Sulfurisphaera tokodaii str. 7: one gene and its partner. The protein of the gene in region 1 interacts with the protein of each later gene in a pairwise test. Links are inferred from orthologs where the notes say so. Each region holds a gene or a part of one and is shown on either strand. Other genes may lie near its edges.

Region 1 (3,203 bases):
TATGGTTTGTGGATGGAATAGCAATTTTAATGTGAGTCAGGTCCCTCCTAGATGTCCAAAATGTGGTTCTGTATTTTTGACAGTTGTTGATTTGCAAGATAATGAAAGTATTCAAATAGTTAAAAAAGCAATAAAAGGTGAAAAATTAAGTAAAAAAGAACTAAAAAAACTAGAGGAATTGAAGAGAATTTCATCGTTTTATTCTTACTATAATAAATATGTAGCAATAGGTCTTTCTGCTCCTGGAGTAGGTGTTACTAATATTAGTAAAGCGTTAGAAAAATTGAGAGAAGGAGAAGATAAGTATTATGAAGCGCTTTTAGATCTAGAGAGAAGGTTTATAAGGACTCGAAAATACTGGCACTAAGTTTAAATTTTTATGAATACGTTTTTTCATTAGGTAGTAGGTATGCCTGCGATAGAAATAGGAAGAATATGTGTAAAAACAAGAGGAAGAGAAGCAGGTAAAAAATGTGTTATTGTAGACATAATAGATGAAAATTTTGTCCTAGTAACTGGTCCTAAAGATGTTAATAAAGTTAAAAGAAGAAGAGTAAATATACTTCATTTAGAACCTACAGATAAAAAGATAGATATAAATAAGGGAGCAAGTGATGATGAAGTTAAGAAAAAATTAGAAGAAGCGGGTCTTATAGAATTTATGAAACAAGATGTTAAGCCAAAAATTCCTGTGATTTAATATGGAAATATATGATTTTATTTATAAAATAGATTCTTTTTGTAATTATAGTAATAACTGGAATATTATACAAGATTCCTATACTAATGAAAAATATGGTTACTTTGCTGATAAAAGACCCATAGAAGTTTTAATAAAAAACTCAATTATTAACGCTGATAAACCACCTGGACCTACAAGTCATGAAGTAGCTTATTGGATAAAACAAATGTTTAAGGTTTCAAAGGCTGGTCATGGGGGGACCCTAGAGCCTTGAGGGTTAAACCCTCAGGCGGGGAGACCCTAAAGTAACTGGAGTATTACCAATTGGGTTAGAAAATGCAACAAAACTAATGTCATATATTAGTTCTTCTGGGAAAGAATATGTATGCTTAATGCAAGTACATTGTGATTTTAATATAGATGAACTTAAACAAATAATTTCAAAATTTATAGGTATAATATATCAGAAACCACCCGTAAGATCCTCAGTGAAGAGAAGAACAAGAAAAAAGAAAATTTATGATATAGAGATACTTGATACGGATAAGAGATTTATTTTACTTAGGATATCCTCTGATCCTGGCACATATATGAGAAAATTATGTCATGATATTGGAGTAATATTAGGTTGCGGTGCACATATGAGAGAACTAAGGAGAATTAGATCTGGGATATTTACAGAGAAAAACTTAGTTACATTACAAGAGATTTCAGAAGCTCTTTATATGTGGAAAAACTGTAAAGATGAGAGTGATTTAAGAAAAATATTATTACCTATGGAATATGCTACTTGTGGTATGCCTAAAATATTAATTGATGATAATGCTGTTGATGCCATATCTTATGGTGCAATGCTTACAGCACCTGGAATAGTAGCTTATCAAAGGTTTAGGGTAAAGGATACTGTAGCGATATTAACACTAAAAGGAGAGCTAGTAGCTATAGGTGAAGCTGATGTAGATTCTCAAAAATTAGTAGATATGAAAAAAGGAATAGTAGTTAAGCCTAAAAGAGTTCTTATGCCTCGTGATATATATCCTAGATCGTGGAAGAAACATGGATGAATTTGTTGTTAATGATGTAGTAAATGGTATACCTTTATCATTGATAAGTAGTTATGGTGTTTTTTCTAAAAAGAAATTAGACCTTGGTACAAGAATGTTACTTGAAAATATAGTCCTCCCTGAGGAAGGAGTTGTAGCAGATATTGGTTGCGGCTACGGACCAATAGGGATTTATATTGCCTTAAAGAATCCCAATCTCAAAATTTATATGATAGATATTGATAAAAAGGCTGTTTATTTGGCTGAAAAAAATGTTAAGAGATATAAATTAGAAAATAGAGTTATAGTAATAAGAAATAATATATTAGAAAATCTTGATATACAATTAAATGGAGCATACTCAAATCCTCCTCTTAAGGCCGGTAAAGAATTTATTGAAAAGTTAGCTCAGCAAAGTTATGAGAGACTTTTACATAATGGTGTTTTAGAGGTAGTTGTGTACAAAGGAGAAAAGAATGTACTAGATATATTTGGAAAGTATTTTAATGAAGTTAAAATAATAAAAAGAGCAAAAGGTTACTCAATCATTTTAGCGGTTAAAAATTAATAGTATTAAATCATATAATTAAATTGCCGGGGTGCCCGAGTGGACTAAGGGGCTGGCCTTGAGAGCTTCAGGTTAGCCAGTGGGGATCTCCCCGCGCGGGTTCAAATCCCGCCCCCGGCGTCGTATAATATATTATTTTGAGGATAAGTCCTTATTAGTAGTTAGCTATTATATCATGTAGTAGTGAATTTTATACTCCTCTTTTATAATTTAAAGTTCCTTAATTCATAAAATCATACTTCTACTTTTCATTTACTGCATCGCTATGTTGGAGTTTGTTGACTGCCTGTTAAGCTTGCAACCATTAAATAATCTCTTAATTCTCTTGTTATAAGGAAGTTCTTTCTGACATGTTCTTTTCCATTTTTTCCAAGTCTCTCTCTTATGTTCGTATTTCTCAACAAATATAATGTATAATGGGCAGCTTCTTCTGGAGTAGTTACTAGGTAGCCAGTCACATTATTGATTACTTGTAAGGGTATACCACCTGTATTACCTCCGATTACTGGTTTTTCTTTCCATAAAGCTTCACTTACTGTTAAACCAAATCCTTCCTTTATTGACTTTTGCATAACAATGGTAGCTCCTCTCTGAAAGGCATTAATTTCTAGATCACTATTTGGAGGTAACATTAAGAGTTTAATATCCTTATCACTACCAGCTGCTTGAACGGTTTCATTATACACTATTTCACCTTCTGGATCATCAGAGGCAGGACTCCCTACATAGACTAGTTGAACATCGGTGTGTCTCTTCACTAGCTTATAAGTTTTTATCACACCTAAAGGATCCTTTGCTCTATCAAATCTTGAGACTTGAGTTATTATTGGTCTATCTGGGTCTACATCAAATTTGTAAAGGATCCTTCTCACTGTTATTTCGGGTATTGGTCTATTTTTAATACTTAGTG
Region 2 (3,267 bases), 500 kb from region 1 along the record:
TCTGATTTTTTGCAAGTTTTAAATTTAATGAAGATAATTTATACTAATTTCCTTTCTGGAAAATATTTTAATCTAGAAGACAAGATATTATGTTATGTCAATGTTAAATTTTCTATGAAAAATAAGACTCTTCATCCGGGTGACTTAATTTTATTGCCTTTAAGACAAGTTTTAGCTTTAATAACCTTAAACTATATTACTCCATTAGAAGTAGAATGAAAGTTCCCAAAGTTATAACTACATATTGCCCTAAATGCAAAACTCACACTGAACATTCTGTATCCTTATATAAAGGAGGTAAGAGAAGAACACTCTCAGAAGGACAAAGAAGATATGACAGAAAGAATATAGGTTATGGAAGCAAAAGAAAACCAGAGCAAAAAAGATTCGCTAAAACAACAAAGAAACAAACACTAGTATTAAAATGTCAAAAATGTGGATATACTATAATGAGAGAAGGATTAAGAATGAAGAAGATTGAACTAGTTGAGGTGGTTAAATGAAGGCAAAATTCAAAGTTTTAATTCCAGAACCTAAAAGCAAATTTATTAGAATAAAATGCCCTAACTGCGGAAATGAACAAACAGTGTTTAGCCACGCAACTTTTCCAGTGAGATGCTTATCTTGTGGCACACAACTTGTATATCCTAGGGGCGGTAAGGCTAAAATAGTCGGTGAAACAGTTAGAATACTAGGTTAAAAATGATTTATAATAAAAACCCTATTCCAACTGAAGGAGAAATTTTAATTGCAACTGTAAAACAAATTTTTGATTATGGTAGCTATGTAACTCTAGATGAATATGGAAATCTTCAAGCCTTCTTACCTTGGAGCGAAATTAGTAGTAGATGGGTAAAGAACATTCGAGATGTGATAAAAGAAGGTAGAAAGATAGTTGTGAAAGTAATTAGAGTGGATAAAAGAAAAGGAACTATAGATGTATCTTTGAAAAAAGTTACAGAAGATGAAAAAAGAAAGAAAATGTCACAGTGGAAGAAAATACAAAAAGTTGATAAAATTCTAGAGATAGTTTCTCAGAAAATAAATAAGACAGAAAAGGAAGGATGGGAACAAGTAGCATGGAAACTTGAAGACAAATACGGCGATGCTTACGATGCATTAGTTAAGGCAGTTAAAGAGGGAGACTCCATACTTAAAAATGCTGGTGTTCCCGAAGTCTGGATTAAACCTCTAATGGAAGAAATTGGGAAACATATAGAAGAAAAAAGAGTTAAAAAAAGTGAAATAGTTACTCTAAGAAGCAGTGACCCAGCTGGAATTGAAAAAATAAGAAAAGTCTTAGGAGCAGCAGTCGAAATAGCTGAAAATGCTGATGTTGACATTAAAATTTACACTATTGGTGCTCCTAGATATAGGATAGATATCATAGGCACAGATCCGAAGCTTCTCTCTAAAGTAATGACCGAAATATTAGATAATATAAGAGAAATAAGTAAAGAGGAAAAAGTAGAATTTAATGTGGTAAGAAAATGAAATGGAAAATAAAAAAATGCCCTAAGGATTGCACATACACTTTAAAAGATATATGCCCTATTTGTGGTACTCCTACAATTATTCCCCATCCAGCTAGATTTTCTCCGGTAGACAAATATGTAAAATATAGAATAGAAATAAAAAAAGGGATAAAATTAAATTGTTAAGTATTTATTGTAGTCCCATTTTCTTGAATTATTAAGGGTAGAATAACATTTGGTTCTACAAACTGATAAACTACAACAATAATATATACTATTGCTTCCCCGCCTACTGCAGGCTCAGCAGTAACTGGATAAAGTGAAATATATACTGGTCTAAAGTAGGGTAAAACCACATTTGGCAAAATACCACTAGGATTAATTAAAGTAGCATTACCACCAAGTGCTGAAGATAACTGACTTAATGATATTGAAAATGGAGCCTGAACCGGACCTTGATTTAATGCTTGAACTCCTTCAATAAACATGTTAACTATCAATGAATTATATGCTTTGGGCGTCCAAGCCATTGGCAATGAGTTAGCAACTATTGAAGCTAATTGAGTTTGTCCCGCCTCGGCTAAAGTTGTTGCGGTTTCATTAACATAAGTGAAATTAACATAACTATACATGTTATAACCAGCTATAATTGTCATTGCACCCATTGCCTTAGCAATATCGCCCAAACTTGTAGTATAACCTATAAATTCTCCGGGAAAGTTTGTTGGATAACCGATAAACCATACTGATTGCCCAGAACTTGAAATGTATTGGGTTACAGCATCGTAAGCTACTATATATACTGGAATAGTATAGTTAGGACTTCCGTAAGGATACAAATGAAAATCGCTCTCTAAAACATTAACAGCAAAACTCTCATTGTTTAGAAACATTTCCGCCATAAGCTTAATTTGAGTACCATTAAGCGTATTATTTTCATCAATAACACTCCGATTACCCACTACTTCAATCCAATATCCATAATCCCACCAACTTAGTATAAAGGCGTTCTTAGGTGTATTATGATTTATCCAATCTAATGCTGATATCCATGCATAATTAGTAGTTAAAAATGAGGTTGCCGCATTATAAATAGCTGTAGGTTCATAACTAATTTCCATTGATATCCCAGCATCAGCTAATAGAGATACACCAATAATTCCTAGCATGATTAATGGTGCTATTCTTATACCCCTAGACTTACTTTCTGCAAATCTATTTGCAATCTCAGCAACACCTAAACCAGCTAATGCTGCAACAATATATGCGGTATAATTAAACAAATATGGTTGCTCTGAAGTTCCATAAATACTTGCAACGCCTAAAATTAAGAGCCATAAACCAGGTAATTGAGCCCTTCTAGTAATTACGAAGTACATTCCTATTATAGAAAGAAATAATGATATTCCGAAATCTTGAATCATTGCTGTTACAGGTTGAGGAATATATTCAGCTACTGTCCTATCTATAGGTACTGAGAACTGGTAGAATGGATTAACTATTGCATAATATCTTGATGGTATTGGAGATTTTCCTAAAGCGGCTAAACCTAAAATTCCTAATGCTAGAATAAATACTATTGCAGCACCAATTAGTATGTTCTTTGAGTCTAATATTTCTTTAGGAATAATTTGTCTAATGTAAAGCTCTATATAGAGGAATAATGGAATTACAAGGAGTGACAAACCGTGAGCTAACCCTGACATGAAACCAATATTATTCGGAGCCAATGACGTAAGAAAAGCTGAAGTAACAGCCAATATAGTTAAGGTCTTTGCAGTAATCTCATCAT

The links.
Region 2: the proteins of STK_RS02280 (region 1) and STK_RS05180 interact in binary tests that used the Methanocaldococcus jannaschii proteins (3 or more experiments, as listed by UniProt). The link is inferred for Sulfurisphaera tokodaii str. 7 from one-to-one orthologs.

Annotation. Positions count from the first base shown.
Region 1 is NC_003106.2:413,810-417,012, forward strand. What follows is about bases 12-2,875. They hold STK_RS02280 (RNA-guided pseudouridylation complex pseudouridine synthase subunit Cbf5), read left to right. Parts: upstream 12-1,005; coding sequence 1,006-1,746; downstream 1,747-2,875. Other genes in these bases: STK_RS02265 (DEAD/DEAH box helicase), read left to right, coding at 12-367; STK_RS02270 (50S ribosomal protein L14e), read left to right, coding at 410-700; STK_RS02275 (tRNA pseudouridine synthase A), read left to right, coding at 702-956; STK_RS02285 (class I SAM-dependent methyltransferase), read left to right, coding at 1,739-2,293; STK_RS02295 (glycosyltransferase), read right to left, coding at 2,557-2,875. Also shown: more of STK_RS02265, read left to right, coding at 1-11; more of STK_RS02295, read right to left, coding at 2,876-3,203. UniProt on the Methanocaldococcus jannaschii protein: Could be responsible for synthesis of pseudouridine from uracil-55 in the psi GC loop of transfer RNAs.
Region 2 is NC_003106.2:914,988-918,254, reverse strand. The notes cover bases 148-3,075. They hold STK_RS05180 (RNA-protein complex protein Nop10), read left to right. Parts: upstream 148-1,490; coding sequence 1,491-1,661; downstream 1,662-3,075. Other genes in these bases: STK_RS05175 (STT3 domain-containing protein), read right to left, coding at 1,658-3,075; STK_RS05185 (translation initiation factor IF-2 subunit alpha), read left to right, coding at 703-1,494; STK_RS05190 (30S ribosomal protein S27e), read left to right, coding at 500-700; STK_RS05195 (50S ribosomal protein L44e), read left to right, coding at 216-503; STK_RS05200 (hypothetical protein), read left to right, coding at 148-219. Outside these bases: more of STK_RS05200, read left to right, coding at 1-147; more of STK_RS05175, read right to left, coding at 3,076-3,267. UniProt on the Methanocaldococcus jannaschii protein: Involved in ribosome biogenesis; more specifically in 18S rRNA pseudouridylation and in cleavage of pre-rRNA.